One region of the Mesorhizobium sp. LEGMi-168a genome, then DNA from elsewhere that is predicted to be linked to it. Evidence: predicted binding sites of a transcription regulator. Region 1 holds the regulator's gene; each other region holds the start of a gene.
The links. The regulator PhoB, encoded in region 1, activates phosphate uptake and scavenging genes when phosphate is short. The targets are predictions, from matches to a motif close to TGTCATNNANCTGTCAT.
Positions count from the first base shown of each region.

Region 1 (4,413 bases):
CGTCTGACCACGGTGGTGCGTTTCATCAACGACATCCTGCTGTCGGCGCCCTCGATCATCGTCGGCCTGTTCGTCTATGAGCTGATGGTGCGCCCGATGGGCCACTTCTCGGCGATCGCCGGCGCGGTTGCGCTGTCCATCCTGGTGATCCCCGTCGTGGTGCGCACCACCGAGGACATGCTCAACCTGGTGCCCAACGCGCTGCGCGAAGCCGGCACCGCCATCGGCGCGCCGCGCTGGGTGGTGATCCGCTCGGTCGCCTATCGCGCCGCACTGTCCGGCATCGTCACCGGCATATTGCTGGCGATCGCCCGCATTTCCGGCGAGACGGCGCCGCTGCTCTTCACCGCGCTCAACAACCAGTTCTGGTCGAGCAATCTCAACGCGCCGATGGCCAGCCTGCCGGTGACCATCTTCCAGTTTGCGCTCAGCCCCTATGAGGAATGGCAGCAGCTGGCCTGGACGGGCGCACTCATAATCACCCTGACGGTTCTCGGGCTGAGCGTCTTCGCCCGCAGCCTTACCGGACGCAGAGAGGACAGATGAAACCGATGTTGTCCACCGACCTGAACGTAGCCGACACTGCCGTCGAGAAGGCCAAGATCGAGGTCAAAAACCTCAACTTCTACTATGGCCAGTCGAAGGCGCTGAAGGACATCAACCTGTCGCTGCCCGAACGCAGCGTCACCGCCTTCATCGGGCCGTCGGGCTGCGGGAAGTCGACGCTGCTGCGCGTGCTGAACCGCATCTACGAGCTCTATCCGAAGCAGAGCGCCGAAGGCCAGGTGCTGCTCGACGGCAAGAACATCCTCGACCGCTCGCAGGACCTCAACCTGCTCAGGACCAAGATCGGCATGGTGTTCCAGAAGCCGACGCCGTTCCCGATGTCGATCTACGAGAACATCGCCTTCGGCGTCAGGCTGTATGAGAAGATCAGCAAGGCCGAGATGGACAACCGCGTCGAGCAGGCGCTGAAGCGCGCGGCGCTGTGGAACGAGGTCAAGGACAAGCTCAACGCCAGCGGCCAGAGCCTTTCGGGCGGCCAGCAGCAGCGGCTCTGCATCGCCCGCACCGTGGCGGTGAAGCCGGAGGTCATCCTGCTCGACGAGCCGGCCTCGGCGCTCGATCCGCTGTCGACCGCCAAGATCGAGGAACTGATCGACGAATTGCAGGCCGACTACACGATCGTGATCGTCACCCACAACATGCAGCAGGCGGCGCGCGTGTCGCGGCAGACGGCGTTCATGTATCTCGGCGAGCTGGTCGAGTTCGACCGAACCGAGAAGATCTTCACCTCGCCCCGCGAGAAGCGCACGCAGGACTACATCACCGGCCGCTTCGGCTGAGTTCACACGAGGACATCAATCATGGCCCATACGGTCGCTTCCTTCGACGAGGATCTCGGGCAGATCAGCCGGCTCATCCGTGATATGGGCGATCTCGCCGGCTCGATGGTCGGCGCCTCGACCAAGGCTCTGCTCAATTCCGACAATGCTTTGGCGCAGCGCGTCGTCTCCGACGACGCCATCATGGACGCGCGTCAGCGCGAGCTCGACGACCGCGCCATCACGCTGATCGCCAAGCGCCAGCCGATGGCCGACGACCTGCGCAGCGTGGTCGGCGCCATCCGCATGGCCGGCGACCTCGAGCGCATCGGCGACCTCGCCAAGAACATCGCCAAGCGCGTCGGCTCCGTCGGCGTCAGCGCCGCGCCGCGCGACCTATCGCACTCGATCGACGCGATGGCGCAGCTGGTGCTGATCCAGGTCCAGGGCGTGATCGAGGAGTACACGGCGGGCGACGCCACGGCGCTCGCCAAGCTCAGGAACGACGACGAGCGCGTCGACGTCAAATACACCTCCGTCTTCCGCGAGCTCCTGACTTACATGATGGAGGATCCGCGCAACATCACGGCTTGTACGCACCTCCTGTTCTGCGCCAAGAATCTGGAGCGCATCGGCGACCATGTGACCAACATCGCCGAGAACGCCTATTATGTGCTGACCGGCACCCAATTGCCCGCCAATCGTCCGAAGCAGGACGAGACGGCGATGTCGGCGCCGGCGGCGTGACAGCGAAGGTGCCTGCCAAATGATCGCCCCACGCATCATGGTGGTGGAGGACGAGGAGCCGCTGGGGGTGCTGCTCCGCTACAACCTCGAATCCGAGGGTTATCAGGTCGAGGTGGTGACCCGCGGCGACGAGGCCGAGATCCGCCTGCAGGAGAACGTGCCCGACCTTCTGGTGCTCGATTGGATGGTGCCGGCGGTTTCCGGCATCGAGCTTTGCCGGCGCCTCAGGATGCGGCCCGAGACCGAGCGGCTGCCGATCATCATGCTGACCGCGCGCGGCGAGGAAAGCGATCGCGTGCGCGGCCTCTCGACGGGCGCCGACGACTACCTGGTCAAGCCGTTCTCGACGCCGGAATTCATGGCCAGGGTCAAGGCGCTGTTGCGCCGCGCCAAGCCGGAGGTGCTGTCCAGCGTGCTCAAGGTCGGCGACATCGTGCTCGACCGCGAATCGCACCGCGTCTACCGCAAGAAGAGCGAGATCAGGCTCGGCCCGACCGAGTTCCGGCTGCTCGAATTCATGATGCGGCATCCCGGCCGGGTGTTCTCGCGCAGCCAGCTGCTCGACAATGTCTGGGGCGAGACGATCTATATCGACGAGCGCACGGTGGACGTGCATGTCGGACGCCTGCGCAAGGCGGTCAACAACGGCCGCATGCCGGACGTCATCCGCACGATACGCGGGGCGGGCTACGCGATCAGGGAAGACTGATCAGGCGACGTTCTTTCCGGTGCCGGTCCTCGCCTGCACGCCCGGCGCGAAAATCTCCTGGTCGACGAAGCTCAGCGCGCGCATGGCGCAGCCTTCGCGTATCAGCGGCAATTCGTTCGGCTCAGTGTCGAAGGAGATCGATTTTGAGTGCTGGCCGCCGGCGGTCTGGGCGATGGCTTCCCGCAACGCCGGCTCGATCAGGTCGAAAGCCGCGGCGCTGACGCCGACCATGGCGACCGGCGCCGGGTCGATCAGCGCGAACAGGCTGCCCAGCCCAAAGCCCAGCGCTTCGCCCGCCCGGCGATAGGCCTCGCGCTCCGGGCCGTCTTTTTCGCGCGCCTTCGCGGCAAGAGCCCGCATGTCGGCGTCGCCGACGTCGACCGGCTCGGCATCCTCGCTCATCTTCATGGCGCTGCGCCAGATGGCGTAGTTGCCGGCATAGGCCTCGACGCAGCCGCGGCGTCCGCAGCGGCAGAGCGCGCCGCCGGGACGGTGGATCATGTGGCCGAACTCGCCGCCGGAAGAGTGCGTGCCGGTGAACAGCTCGCCCTTCAGCACCAGCCCCATGCCGATGCCGTGCGAGAGCAGGATGGCGATGAAGTTGTCGCGGTAGCGGTCGGGGTCGCGCCATTGCAGCGCCACCGCCATCATGTTGCAGTCGTTCTCCATGGTGGCGGGAATGCCGAATTCATGCTCCAGGATGTCGGCGAAGGGAATGTCGGTCAGCGGCGTGATCGGCGACCACAGCATGGCGCGGGCGTGGGAATCGGTGATGCCCTGGATGCCCATGGCAATGCGGGCGACGCTGCCGACATCGAGATCCGGGTCCTCCAGCCGGCGCCGGACAATCGCCGTGCATTCGCCGATCAGCTCGTCGCGCGGCATGGTCAGCGTGTCGAGGCGCCGCTGCTCTTCGGCGATGACCTGACCGGCATAGTCGATGACGGCGACGGAGAGGAAATTCAGCGACAGTACCACCGTCACCACCGCGGCCGCTTCGGGGTTGAGGGCGAGGCCGACTTGTGGCCGGCCGCGCTTCAGCGACGTGGTCTCGCTCGGCTTGCTCTCGGCCAGGATGCCTTCCTGGATCAGGTCGGCAGAGATCGCCGAAATCGTCGAGTGGCTGAGCCCGGTGGTCGCGGCGATTTCCGTGCGCGACGGCTGGTCGGCCCGGCGCACGGCCGAGAGCACCATGGCGCGGTTGCGCCGGCGCAGGTCGTCGTGGCGGATTCCGACCGACATCGTTTTCCTTCCTCCCGGGCGTCGCGGCCTTCTCATCATGCCATGGGCCGTCGCCGACGTGCTAGGGATACTGGCAGAAGCTGCCGGGGCTGTCATTATTTATTGCGGAGCTCGAAAAAAAGTTTGCGACACCTCAAAAACCATCAGAATCGCAGTTGACAGCGCTTCGACGTTGCATCAGTGTTTTTTCGAGGCTCGAAAAAAAGCCTCTGTGTGCGGCCTTCGGGCCAGTCTGGGTCGCGCCGCAATGGCGCAGGGAGGAAATCATGAAGAGATTCGCAACCGCCATCCTGGCGGGTGTCGCCATGTCGCTGACGCTGGCGTCGGTCGCAGAGGCAAAGGACAAGGTGATCGGCGTTTCGTGGTCGAATTTCCAGGAAGAACGCTGGA
Region 1 is NZ_JBZEGV010000019.1:70,456-74,868, forward strand. Features, by position in the region: gene pstA (phosphate ABC transporter permease PstA) at 1-546, shown strand, start outside; gene pstB (phosphate ABC transporter ATP-binding protein PstB) at 543-1,346, shown strand; gene phoU (phosphate signaling complex protein PhoU) at 1,365-2,072, shown strand; gene phoB (phosphate regulon transcriptional regulator PhoB) at 2,092-2,781, shown strand; gene AC4FWB_RS22810 (ROK family transcriptional regulator) at 2,782-4,023, opposite strand; gene xylF (D-xylose ABC transporter substrate-binding protein) at 4,290-4,413, shown strand, end outside.

Region 2 (4,413 bases), on a different contig from region 1:
GCTCCGGATCGCCGAAGCCCTCCCCTTCAGATCAGATCAAACCCCGATCTTGCCGCCGCCCTGCTTGGTGATGGCGACGACCGAAGGCCGCACCGGCATGTCCGGCTTAAAGTCCGGCCAGCGGGTCGACGGGTCCTCGTAGTAGGACGGGCGGCCGAAAGCTTCCCAGTCCTCGCCGCCGTCGCCCGGATGCTGGACGGCGACGAAAGCGGTCTGGTCATCCGGCGCGAACAGCGGGCCGCACATCTCGGCGCCGACCGGCACGCGGAAGAACAGTTTTGACGTCGCTCGCGCAGCGCCTTCCGTGTCGACAGCCCACAGGCCATCGGTGCGGCCGGTGGCCTTCGGACCCTGGCCATCGGTGGCGACCCAGAGCCGGCCCGCGGAATCGACGGCGCAATTGTCCGGCATGCCGAACCAGCCATTGGCGGTGGTGGCGGTCGAGAAGGTGGCGCCGACATCGGCCACGGAAGGATCGCCGCATTTCAGGAGCACTTCCCACTTGCCCTTGGTGGCGGCAAAATCGCCGCCGTCCTCGACGATCTCGATGATGTGGCCGAAGGCGTTTTCGGCGCGCGGGTTGGCGGCGTCGACCTGATCAGTCTTGCGCTTGGAATTGTTGGTCAGCATGACATAGACCTTACCGTTGCCGGCGTTGGGCTGGATGTCTTCCGGCCGGTCCATCTTGGTGGCGCCGAGCAGGTCGGCGGCGCGGCGCGTCTCGATCAAAACGTCGGCCTGGCCGGCAAAGCCGTTCTCCGCCGTCAGCGGGCCCTGACCGAACACGATCGGCATCCATTCCACCGAGCCATCCTCGGCGAACTTCGCCACATGCAACGTGCCGTCGTCGAGCAGGTTCATGTTGGCGGCGCGGTCGTTCGGGTTGAACGCGCCCTTGGTGACGAATTTGTAGACATAGTCGAAGCGCTCGTCGTCACCGAGATAGAAGACGACGCGGCCGTCCTTGGCGACGATCGATTCGGCGCCTTCATGCTTGAAGCGGCCCATGGCGGTGCGCTTCCTCGGCACCGAATTCGGATCGTTGACGTCGACCTCGACGATCCAGCCAAAACGATTGGGCTCGTTCGGCTCCTTGGCGAGGTTGAAGCGGTCGTAATGCGCGCCCCATTCATACGCGCCTTCCGGAATGCCGAGCCGCTTGTAGTTCGCCGCCTCCTTGTGGCCTTCCGGCAGCTCGCCCGAGAAATAGCCGTGGATGTTCTCCTCGGCCATCACATAGGTGCCCCAGGGCGTGACGCCGCCGGCGCAGTTGTTGAACGTGCCGATGACCTTGGCGCCGGACGGATCGGCATTGGTCTTGACGCGATCGTGGCCGGCGACCGGGCCGGAGAGCGCCATTTCGGTGTTGGAGGTGATGCGGCGGTTGAGCTTGCCGTCGCGCACCACCTGCCATTTGCCGGCCTCCTTGCGGATCTCGACGATGGTGCCGCCATGCGCCGCCATCTCGACATCGACCTGCTCCTTGCTGAGCGGCGCTGTCTCGGCGGCCTTCTCGCCTTCCTTCTCGACGATCTTGACGATGCCCGGGAACATCAGATGCGGGTTGGTGTATTCGTGGTTGACGACCAGCAGGCCATGCTCGGCCGAGCCGTCGATCGGGATATAGCCGACATAGTCGTTGTTGTAGCCGAACTGTTTTGCCTGGGCCTCGGCCGACTGCTTCACCGGGTCGAAATCCGGCGAATCGGCAAACAGCGGATCGCCCCAGCGCAAGAGCACGTCGGCATCGTAGCCCGGCGCGACATGGTGCTTGTCGTCGATGCCGGCCTCGAGCTCGTCGAATTTGAAGGCCGATGCCTCGGTGGCGCGCGCCTCGTCGGCAGCGACGAGCGCCAGCGGACTGACGGTGGCGGCGATGGCCGAGACGGCCAGCGAACCCTTCAGGAAGCCGCGGCGCGAGAAGCGCGCGGCGATGATCTCGCCCATGGTGCGGTTGTCGGTGGGATTGACGGGCGGGCCGTCATTCTCCTCGAGCTGGCTGGTGCGGAAGCGGGTTGCAGGGGAGTCGGTCATGGGCTGTCCTCTGGCTTCTTGAGGTGGCTGGAACGTGTGACCTTTCGACCCCTATAAGCGGCCGATCACATTTTCGTGACATCGGCGTGATTAAACAAGGCTGGTTTGCCGGCTGTCGATTGTTTCGGCTCAGGCCGCGCGCGATCCCGTAGCAGCGCTCCTTGCCCGCCGGATCAGCTTGACGGCTTGTCACGCTTCGGAAACAACAGCGGCGACGGGCGCGGCGAAAGCCGCTTCAGGAGGGGATGAAAACGTGGGTTTCTTGGGCTTGGCGCAGCTTGGCGTTTCGACGGTGATCTTCCTTTTTGCGGCGATGGCGGCCAAGCAATGGGGGCTGGCGCCGAGCCTGGCCAAGATCCTGCTGACCCTCGCGCTCTATTCCGCCGGCAATCTGATCATGCTCAGGCTGATCCGAGAATTCGGCATGTCGGTGTCGTTCAGCCTGTCAGCGGTGATCCAGCTGGTATCGGTGAACGTCGTGGCCCTGGTCTTCTTCGGCGAGCGCTTGAATGCATTGCAGGCCACCGGCGTGGTGCTGGCGATCGCAGCCGTCGCGCTGATCACGCTCGGGCCCTATATGCAAAGGCTGTAGCTGGACCCAAGGCCCCTGATGAAATCGACCGCCAACGCGCTGCTCAACAGAATAGAATTTCCGGTGCTGCTGGCCGGGCTGGTGATCGCCGGCGGGCTGTGGGGCCTGGTGGAGCTCATGGAGGTGGCGCGCGCCACCACCCCGCACGCCTTCGACACGGAAATCCTGCTCGCCTTCCGCCATGCCGGGCAGCCGGACAGCCCGATCGGCCCCCCCTGGCTGGAAGGCGCGGTGCGCGACGTCACCGCGCTCGGCAGCACCAGCGTGCTGGTGCTGATCACCACCGCGACGATCATCTACCTGCTTCTGATCCGCAGGCCGGCGACGGCGTTGTTCGTGTTCGCGGCTGTGGCCGGCGGACAGGTGCTTTCCAGCCTGCTCAAGTTCGAGGTCTACCGGCCGCGGCCCGATCTCGTCTCGCATCTCGTCAACGAGACGTCGCTCTCCTTCCCCAGCGGCCATGCGATGCTGTCGGCGGTGACCTATCTTACCCTCGGCTCGCTGGCGGCCCGCTTCCTGCCGGACCGCAGGACCAAGATCTTCGTGCTCGCGCTCGCCGTGCTCGTCACGGTGATGGTCGGGACCAGCCGCGTCTATCTCGGCGTGCATTGGCCGTCGGACGTGCTAGCCGGCTGGTGCGCCGGCTTCGCCTGGGCCATGTTATGCTGGCTTGCGGCGCACCTGCTGCAGCGGCGCAAAGTGGTGGCGGACGGCGAGTGATCCGCGCTTCTCAAACCGCCGCTTCGATCGGCTCGGCAAGTTTCGGGTTTGCGCGCGCGGCGATCAGGCAACCGGCGACGATCAGGCACGCCCCTGCCAGCGTGGTCCAGGCCACCTCCTCGCCGAAGAAGAACCAGCCAAGCGCGATCGCCCAGATGAAGGCCGAGTATTCGGTCGGGATCAGATATTGCGCTTCGGCGCGGGCGTAGGCCCAACTCATCAGGAACTGGCCGGACAGCGACAGCAACGCCACCCCGACCAGGGGAAGCCAGAGGTCTCCCGGCAGCGCGACGGCGAGCCACGGCGCGGCGAGGCTAAGGATGATTGCGAGGCAGAGATTCTGGAACAGCATGATCTCGACCGGCTTGGCCAACAGCGCCTGTTGCCGGGAGAGGATCAGATTGTAGGCATAGAACACCGTCGAAACGAGCACCGCTCCCGTGCCAAGCAGGGCATCCCGCGAATGGCCGGCTTGCCCGAACTGGCCGGCCAATATGATCGCGACGCCCGCGATACCGGCGAGCGATGCCCACACGGCCTGCCGCCTTATGCGTTCGCCCAGCAACAGCGCGGCGAGGAAAAGCGCGAACAGGGGCGCGATGAAGCTGAGCCCGATCGCCTCGGCAAGCGGCAGCCTGGCGAGACCCCAGAAGAATGAGAGCAGGACGATGCCGACAATCGCGGCGCGCAGCGCATGCAGCCCCAGCACCGGAAGGGTTGGCTTCGAGCGCGGCCCTGCCGACCAGGCCGCGCCCGCGACCAGGGTCGCGACCATGCTGCGCCACAGCACCGTGTTGTAGACGCCCACCGCAATGACCAGGGACTTCATCGCCGCGTCCATCCCGGACAGCAGGAAGATCGCCAGCGCGCATACGAGCACTGGGATCGTCGGGGAAACGGCGCCGGTCAGGCTGGATGTCTTCACGGCTTCGCTCATGAAATGGGATCGCAGCCCGATATCCCGGAGCGGACGGCGTGGCCAGATGGCAGCGCCGTCGATATGGCGGTCCAATCCCGATCGGCGTGTTCCCGCCCGCTCTCAGTCGATCTTCAGAGCCGCCACCTCG
Region 2 is NZ_JBZEGV010000022.1:29,926-34,338, forward strand. Features, by position in the region: gene AC4FWB_RS24415 (PhoX family protein) at 37-2,034, opposite strand; gene AC4FWB_RS24420 (hypothetical protein) at 2,288-2,626, shown strand; gene AC4FWB_RS24425 (phosphatase PAP2 family protein) at 2,645-3,346, shown strand; gene AC4FWB_RS24430 (DMT family transporter) at 3,357-4,283, opposite strand; gene AC4FWB_RS24435 (SMP-30/gluconolactonase/LRE family protein) at 4,386-4,413, opposite strand, start outside.
Region 2: AC4FWB_RS24415 (PhoX family protein) is a predicted target of PhoB. The motif match lies at 2,099-2,115, and genes of this name have one in related genera.

Region 3 (4,413 bases), on a different contig from region 1:
CGCTGGCGGTGTCGGTCGTCACCGCGACATTGGCGACCTTCTTGAAGAAGGCGCGGATCGAGACGGCGTTGGTGGTGTCGTCGGCGCCCTGGTCGATGACCTTCAGCACATCTTCCGGTCCGATGATCGAAGCAGTGACCTGCACGCCGCCGGTGCCCCAGCCATAGGGCATCGGCATCTCGCGCGAGGCGAAGGGCACCTGGTAGCCGGGAATGGCGATGCCCTTGAGGATGGCGCGGCGGATCATCCGCTTGGTCTGCTCGTCGAGATAGGCGAAGTTGTAGGTGGCTATGTCGGTCATGGCGATCACGTCCGCTCTGTGCTATGGATTTGGCGCCCAAGAGGCGGGAGGACGCCCGAATGGACTCTACCGGTTGGTTGCATCTTGGCGTGCTGCTGCTGGTGTTTGCCGGCATCGTGGCCTTTGTGCTGTGGAAGATGGTCCTGCCCGCGCCAAAGGCGCCTCCACGTGGCGAGACCGTTGCCGGCGCGCGTGGCTTTATCGGCCTGTGGTTCGGTGGCGGCGGACGTTAGGGTCATTCCGCCGCCTCCCGCTTTTCCTCGGCGGCCTTGTCCTCATTTTCCCGCGCCTCGTATTCGGCGCGCATGCGGCGGACCAGGTCGAGCTCGGCCTGGAAGTCGACATAGTGCGGCAGCTTCAGATGTTCGACGAAGCCGGTCGCCTGAACGTTGTCGGAGTGCGAGATGACGAACTCCTCGTCCTGTGCTGCGGCGACGACATCCTCGCCGAGCTCGCTCGCGCGCAGCGCGCGGTCGCACAGCGCCATCGCCATCGCCTTGCGCTCGCTCTGGCCGAAGACCAGGCCGTAGCCGCGGGTGAATTGCGGCGGTGCCTTGGCCGAGCCCTTGAACTGGTTGACCATCTGGCATTCGGTGACGCGTATGGAGCCCAGCGGCACGGTGAAAGGCAGTTCCGGCACGTCGAGCTCCAGCTCGACCTCACCGATGCGGACCTCGCCGACGAAGGGATGGTTGCGGGCATAGCCGCGCTGTGTCGAATAGCCGAGCGCCAGCAGAAAACCCTCGTCGCCGCGCGACAGCGCCTGCAATCGGATGTCGCGCGCCATCGGGAATTGCAGCGGCTCGCGCGTGATGTCGCCGGGGACATGGTCGCGCGGCATGTCGCCGTCGGCTTCGATCAGGCCTTCATGCGCCAGGATCGAAGAGACGCGCGGCATCGCCTCGGGTTCGGCCGGACGCTGCGCGGGCGTCTCGACATCGGCGCCTGCGGTGAGCTCCGGATCGAGCAGCCGGTGGGTATAGTCGAAGGTCGGACCGAGCACCTGGCCGCCGGGAAGGTCCTTGTAGGTGGCCGACACGCGCCGCTCGACCTGCATGGCGCCGGTGTCGACCGGGCTGGTGTAGCCGAAGCGCGGTAGCGTGGTGCGATAGGCGCGCACCAGGAAGATCGCCTCGATCATGTCGCCGCGCGCCTGGACGACGGCAAGGGCCGCAAGCTCGCGGTCGTAAAGTGAGCCTTCGCTCATCACCCGGTCGACGCCGAGCGCCAGCTGCTCGACGATCTGGTCGAGGCGCAGCGCCGGCACCGAGCGGTCGCCGCGGCGGCGATCGGCCAGCAGGCGATGGGCGTTGGCAATTGCGGCCTCGCCGCCTTTCACCGCGACATACATGTCACGCCTCCATCGTCTTGATGCGGGTGGTGCGCGGCAGGCAGGCGAGGCTGTCGGGCGCCGCCAGGATGATGTCGACACCGCGCGGGAAACGCTGGTTGTTCTGCTTCCACTGCTCGACGAAATGGCGCGGCATGCTTGTCGGCGCGATCATCGCGGTCTTCTCGATGCCTGGGCCTTCGAGCAGCAGCGACGGACCGGAGGCGAGATCGTCGACCAAAAGGATCAGCGTCGTCGAGCGGTCCGGATATTCCTGCGTGCCTTGCGAAAAACCGTCGAGCGCCGCCATCTCGGCCGGGTTGGCGATCAAAGCGAAATGCGCGTCGGCGGGCGTGTTGGCCAAAGGCGCGCCGGTGTGAAAGCCGAGCCACGCTTTGACGGAAGCTTCGGCCTGCAGCCGCGGATCGAGCCAGATCGGGGTGTCGTTGTCGCAGAGTGAAAGCGCCACGGCGCCGGCGGTTGCCGACAGCGGTGCCGGCGGCTGGGCGAGTGACGGCAGGGCCTGAACGGTGCCGGGGCGGGCCATCGCGTCCATGATGGCGCGGAACACGCTCTGTGCATTAAAAACTGGATCGGCGAAGCCGCCTTCAATCGATTGCGTGGCGATATCCATCAGTCCTCTCCGCGCACCATGGTGAAGAAATCCACTTTCGTGGCCGCCGTCTCGACGCGCCGTTTTTCACGCGCCGTTTCGAGCATCGCTCGCAGCGGCGCGACGAGCTTCGTTTCGACCGCTTCGCGATGGCCCGGATCCTGCCAGAGCGCGTCGGCGATTGCCGCGAGCTTGGCTTTGGCCTTGTCGCGGCCGAGCGCATAGGAGTGGCCGACCTGTCCGGAGGGCAGCCGCACGGTCGTACGGGTGACGGTCGCCTCGCCGACATTGAAGGGTGCGCCGCCGCCGCCGATCCGCCCGCGCACCGTCACTAGGCCGGTTTCCGGACCGCGCAGCAGTTCGGCCTCGGCGGGGAAGCCGGAGCCGTCCCACAGACGCGCGATCTCGTCGGCCGCCGCATGCGCCAGCGTCGCCATCACGGCCCGCCGCTCGGCCTGCTCGCGCGCTTCCTGTCCTCGCATCGCTTCACTCCTCGCATAGGTAATTTATCTATTGATATAGACAACTATACAAATTATACTCATCACCTAACGAGAGTCCATGACGGGTGGATGACAAGAGGCGCAAAAGTTAGCGCGAAGACGTTGGGGGCGGGGAAATGACCGGGCTGGCGAGCAGCATCGAAAGGCGCAGCGGCGTGTCGCTGTGGCGGCAGATCGCCGACAGGATATTGCAGGGGATCGCGAGCGGCGATTTCACGGAGAACACGGCGCTGCCGCCTGAAGTCGTGTTGGCGGAACGCTACGGCGTCAACCGTCACACGGTGCGCAGCGCCATTGCCGCCCTGGTGCAGGAAGGCGTGCTGAGGGCCGAGCAGGGGCGCGGCACCTTCGTTTTGTCGCGCAAGCGCCTGTCCTATCCGATCGGCGCGCGCACGCGCTTCTCGACCGGGCTGCAGGGCCAGACGACCGAGCGCCACATCGCCCTGCTGTCGTCATCGACCGAACCGGCCAACCGGCGCATCGCCGAGGCGCTCGGCGTGGCCAGGGGAGCAGCAGTGATCCGTCTGGAAACACGCGGCGAGGCCGACGGGCATCCGGTGTCGCGCGCGACGACCTGGTTCGATGCAAAGCGTTTCGCCGGCATCGAGGCCGCGATGGCGGAGACGGGATCGATCACGGCCTCGCTCAAACGCTTCGGCATCAACGATTATCTGCGGCACTCGACGGTGCTGTCGGCGCGTCACGCCGATGCCGACGATCTTGCTGCACTTGATTTGCAACCGGGCGCCATTGTGCTGGTCACCGTCGCCGTCAACGTTACGCTCGACGGCCAGCCGATCCAGTTCGCGGAGTCGCGATTTCCGGCGGAGCGGGTGGAACTGAAGCTGTCGGCATTGTAGGGAGTGCTGGCCTGATACGAGACCGTGATTTATCTGATTCACGCTGATATCAGACCAGCTCGGTCGCGCTTACTTGTCAGCGGCTTGACGTTTGAGGACCGCCTTCCCCCACTCCGTCTCGGCTTCGCCGAGCCACCTCTCCCCCCTCCGGAGGGAGAGGAAGGGAGCCCGCTGGCGGCGGGATAAGGAGGGAGTCTGGTTGAGGAGCGTTGGCTGCAATAGGCTCGTACCCTTCCTCTACCCCGTCGATCGGGGGAGAGGTGGCTCGGCGAAGCCGAGACGGAGTGGGGGTCGACCTGCGCGGCGCGTCGTCAATTCGGGCCGGGTTCACCGCCTGCCATGTTATGGCCCAACCTCGATGACCGCCTTGATCAGGCCGGATTTCTCATGCGCCCAGCGCGCGAGATCGCGCGGCGTGCCGGCAAGGGTGGTGCGATGCGTGACGAGTTTGCCGAGCGGCACGGCGCGGTTGCGGATCGAGGCGGCGACGTGATCGAAATCGGCTTTGAGCGCATTGCGGCTGCCGATCAGCGTCATCTCGCGCTTGTGGAACTCGGGGTCGGAGAAGGTGATGTCGTCCTTGACGACACTGACCAGAACCAGCGTGCCGCCATGTGCGACATGGGCGAAGGCAGACTGCACCGACTGCGTATTGCCGGTGGCATCGAACACCAGGTCGAAGCCTTCGCCGTCGGTCGCCTGTTTGACCAGTTCGGCTGGCGATGCCTTCGAACCGTCAAGCGCGGTGAAACCTAGCTCGCCTTCGGCGAAACCGAGCCGTTCGGTGCTCATATCGAGCAGGCTGA
Region 3 is NZ_JBZEGV010000005.1:208,490-212,902, forward strand. Features, by position in the region: gene AC4FWB_RS09760 (alpha-D-ribose 1-methylphosphonate 5-phosphate C-P-lyase PhnJ) at 1-301, opposite strand, end outside; gene AC4FWB_RS09765 (C3orf80 family membrane protein) at 361-534, shown strand; gene AC4FWB_RS09770 (carbon-phosphorus lyase complex subunit) at 537-1,652, opposite strand; gene phnH (phosphonate C-P lyase system protein PhnH) at 1,654-2,265, opposite strand; gene phnG (phosphonate C-P lyase system protein PhnG) at 2,265-2,726, opposite strand; gene phnF (phosphonate metabolism transcriptional regulator PhnF) at 2,864-3,607, shown strand; gene AC4FWB_RS09790 (zinc-binding alcohol dehydrogenase family protein) at 3,950-4,413, opposite strand, start outside.
Region 3: phnF (phosphonate metabolism transcriptional regulator PhnF) is a predicted target of PhoB. The motif match lies at 2,806-2,822, and genes of this name have one in related genera.

Region 4 (4,413 bases), on a different contig from region 1:
GGAAGGCGGCTACACCGTCTCTGAGGTGGGCCATCTACTGCGCTCGGTATTGTCAGTGTTCGCGGCGACTGTGAGGTAGGGTTAGCGAGCCACTGCAGACACCGGAATTGTCGATCGTCTGATGGCAGCTTGCGGAAATCTTGTATTGGAGGACACGTCGGGGTAGCACGAAGCAAGTGCTTCAAACCGGCAAAGCCGGCGCACGCGAACGCGGGGGGAAGACAGAGACATGACTACGGCACGGTCTGACAGTGGCGTGAAATCGGTCCAGCTTGCCTTCGACGTGCTCGAGGCCGTCGCCGCAGCGCCTGGCGAAGTGGGGGTGAGCGAGCTGGCAGCCCTGCTCGGCACAACCAAGGGAACAGTCTTCCGCCATCTGCAGACGCTGGTGGAGCGTGGTTATGTCGACCAGAACGCGGTTTCGGCCCGTTATAAGCTCGGCACCAGATCCTATCTCATCGGCCAAGTCGCCGCCGGGCGCATCGAGTTGCTGACCGCCTCGTCCGATGCGATCGCCGCGCTGCGCGACGAGATCGGTGAGACCGTAGTCGTCTCGGCGTTGCGCAATCGGTCACTGGTCGTGCTGCGCACGGTGTTCGGGAAATCCAACCTGGAGATCGGCGTCAGGCAGGGCAGCGAGCTGGTCCTGCACGGCACCGCCCAGGGCAAAGTGGCGCTTGCCTTCAGCAATCGTTCGCTGCTCCAGCATGTGCTGCGCCAAGGCCTCACCCGCTTGACCGATCACACGATCGTCGATGCAGCGAAACTGGAAGCCGAGCTGGCGCAGGCGCGGGCGCAAGGGTTCATCACTGCTCCCAACGAGGAGACGTTCGGCATTAATGCGGTAGCGGCGCCGATCTTCGATCGCATGGGGGACGTTGCGGGGACAGTTGCCATTGTCGGCTCGGTGCAGAACATCAAGCCGATACCGGATCAGGCTCAGATCGATGCTCTGCTCAAGGCCAGCCTGCGCATCTCCTGGAATCTCGGCTATGACCGCGGCGCCATCGACGCGCGCAGGCGCATGCAGCCGGCGGCCTCCTGACGGCGGTTTTCGAGAGTCAGGGTCTCAGCCAGACGGCGAGCGCGATCGCCAGGATCAAAACAGCGCCTATGCCGAGCACCGCTGCGATCACTTCGCGATCGCGATGCAGCGGGATTCCACGCGCCTTTATCCTGGCAAGGAGCAGTTCCAGGTCCGCGTCGCGCTCGAACTCCACGCGGCGCGGCGCGCCATCGATATTGATGTCGACAAAAGGCCGACCGTGTTGCCGACCGATCACGCAACCTTTTGCCTGTGCAAGGAGCCCATCAATACGGGAAGTGGTTGCCGGCCCAAAGCGCATCGACGGCGCGGCGCCTGAGAGCAAATACTGGTAGTCAATATACATTCCAGTCACCGGTCATCGAGGCGCCCAGGACGTGCGGTAGTGCCGAATATGATCGAAACGCTGCTTTGATCGCGGAGATGCTGGTCAGCGCAAGCGGACTTTTCAACTGTCCAGTACCGCAACGCGTTCCCGTCATCTGGCCTGACGGCCTTACCTGCCGCGAGCCGTACTAGGCAGGCGTTTTTCCCAGCAAAACACTGTTTCTCACTATGCGCACAGATGGGGAAAGTCAACCGTTTGTCATGGAATGCCGCCGAGGCGGACATAGTTGATCGCAAGATCGACGCCGCCCCGAGCCCGGCTAAAGCGCGTCGTGCTGAAAGGGATTCAAGCGACCGGCTTTAAAAGGCCTGGTCTTGGTTGCATGTCGTTCTCTCAAAACCGCCGCGCACTTTGAAAATTGGTCGTCTCTGACGCCAGCCATCGTCGTTCGCGATGGCTGACTTCCGGATCGCGCATTTTCGGCTTCCGGATGGGCGTCTACCGTAGAAACATGCCGTGGTGCATAACAAGGGGAGAACAAAATGACCACTAACGTCCAAACGCCACAACACTCGCGGAGACATCGGTGGACGCTGTCTGTGCTTCTTGCCGCCGCCCTCATCGCGCAGACTGTTTCGACGGGATATGCTCAGTCAGCCAAAGAGACCATCACCGTCTACACCGCACTGGAAAAAGAGCAACTCGCCCCATGTAAGGCCGCGTTCGAGAAGCAATATCCCGACGTCGAGATTGCTTGGCTGCGGGACAGTCCTGGAATCGTCTTGGCGCGCTTGCTGGCCGAGAAGGACAATCCACACGCGGACGCGGTTTGGGGTGTGCCCCTGATGCACCTCGTTAGCCTGGACAAGCTTGGAATGCTCGAGCCCTATGCGCCGAAGGACTATGAGAAACTGAAGCCGCGCTTTCGCGATGACAAGAATCCGCCTGCATGGACTGGCATGGACACCTGGATGAGCTTGATCTGTTTCAACACGATCGAGGCGAAGAAACGCAACATCCCGGCGCCAGAAACCTGGGCGGATTTGGCCAAGCCGATCTACAAAGGGCAGATCACGATGCCCAATCCGGCTTCCAGCCATACCGGCTATCTGGCCGTCAATCATTGGAAGCAGTCCATGGGGGACAAGGCCTGGCCATTCATGGATGCGCTCCATGAGAACATCGCCCTCTACACCCATTCAGGGTCAAAGCCCTGCAAGATGGCGGCGACCGGAGAATATGTCATTGGTATTTCAACCGACATCACGGCGCCTCAGCTCAAAGCGAAAGGTGCGCCCATCGATATCATTCTGCCGAAGGATAAGACTGGATGGGATATCGAGGCGACTGCGATTATCAAGGGCACGAAGAAACTCAAGGCTGCCCAGGAACTGGCCGACTTCTCCGTGAGCAAGGCGGCCAACGACCAGTACAACAAGTTCATGGCCATCGTCGCCTACCCTGGGGACTTTCCCACCCCGAAGGCATATCCGGCCGGCGCCGAGGCTGCGATGTCCGATCAGGACCTTGCCACGAGCGCGCATGATCGCGAAGCCGTCACGGCGGAATGGGTCAAGCGTTACGACGGCAAATCCGAACCGAAGAACAATTGAGACCTGACAGCCGGCTGCCGCGTACTTGCAGTGCGCGGCAGTTTCAGGGGGCATTATACCACCTCGAAGGACTTGGATCCCCAACTCGATGAACGCCTCTAATGGTAAGGCATCCGCGCTTCTTGAGATCCGCGACGTAGGCAAGATTTTCGGGCGCCATGTCGCGCTTAAGAAGATCGATCTCGACATCCATGATGGCGAGTTCGTCAGTTTCCTAGGCCCTTCAGGTTGCGGAAAGACGACGCTTTTGCGCATCATAACTGGGCTGGAGCGGCAAAGCACCGGCACGCTCAGACACGCAGGCCGCGACATATCCGATCTGTCGGCGGCCGAGCGAGGGTTTGGCATACTGTTCCAGTCCTATGCGCTATTTCCAAATCTCACCGTTCGCCACAATGTGGGCTATGGTCTGAAATCAGGCCGGCGCGAAGCTCATGAGCGGGTCAGCGCACTGCTCGAAATGGTTGGCCTGCCGGGCATCGAGGACAAGTATCCCTCGCAGCTTTCGGGAGGGCAGCAGCAGCGCGTTGCCTTGGCGCGAGCCCTTGCGCCGAGACCGAAACTGCTTCTGTTGGATGAGCCGTTAAGCGCGATTGACGCCAAGGTGCGCGTGCACTTGCGGGAACAGATCAAGGATCTGCAACGCCGGCTTGGACTGACGACGATCATGGTCACTCACGACCAGGAAGAAGCCCTGGCGATGGCAGATCGGATCGTCGTCATGAATCACGGGTCCATTGAACAAGTCGGCTCGCCTGCGGAGATCTACGGCCGTCCGTCTTCATTTTTCGTCGCGGACTTCGTCGGCAAGATGAACGTGATCACCGGTCATGTTTCGCACGGCGTGTTCAGGACTGAGCATGGCACAGTGGCGATAGCGGTGCCGGTCGGTTCGGCCGACGGCGCAGCACGGCTTTGCGTCCGTCCCGAGGACATCGCGGTGTCGGCGGCGCCTCGCGACGGCGCAGGCGCCGCCAGCAAAGCGCTGGCGAGCGTGACGGGGGCGGAATTCCTGGGCCCCTTCACCAGACTGCGGCTTTGTGTGCAAGAATGGGGCGTCACTACATTGTGTGCCGATGTTTCAGCGCGCGAACTGCAAGGCCTTAAGATTGGCCCTGGTGAATCCGTGGCCGTAGCGCTGGACCCACATCGCATGCAGTTGCTGTCGGCATAAGATCATGCCTAGCGGGAACCAGATCGAAATTGTCGCCCTGCGCCGCCGACCCAAGTTGACGTCCGAGGCAATCGCCCATTTCGGGCTGACAGCGATACTGGTCGCAGTGCTCATCGCATTGGTGCTCCTGCCGGTCGCGTCAATTCTCGTAAAGAGCGTCGAAGACCAAGACGGGACCTTTGTTGGGCTGGCCAATTTTCAGGCCTATCTCGCCAGCTCATCGCTTTCAGTTTCGATTGGAAACAGCCTGTTG
Region 4 is NZ_JBZEGV010000011.1:102,942-107,354, reverse strand. Features, by position in the region: gene AC4FWB_RS16690 (histone deacetylase family protein) at 1-79, shown strand, start outside; gene AC4FWB_RS16685 (IclR family transcriptional regulator) at 230-1,045, shown strand; gene AC4FWB_RS16680 (hypothetical protein) at 1,062-1,391, opposite strand; gene AC4FWB_RS16675 (putative 2-aminoethylphosphonate ABC transporter substrate-binding protein) at 1,916-2,986, shown strand; gene AC4FWB_RS16670 (putative 2-aminoethylphosphonate ABC transporter ATP-binding protein) at 3,075-4,160, shown strand; gene AC4FWB_RS16665 (putative 2-aminoethylphosphonate ABC transporter permease subunit) at 4,165-4,413, shown strand, end outside.
Region 4: AC4FWB_RS16675 (putative 2-aminoethylphosphonate ABC transporter substrate-binding protein) is a predicted target of PhoB. The motif match lies at 1,619-1,635, and genes of this name have one in related genera.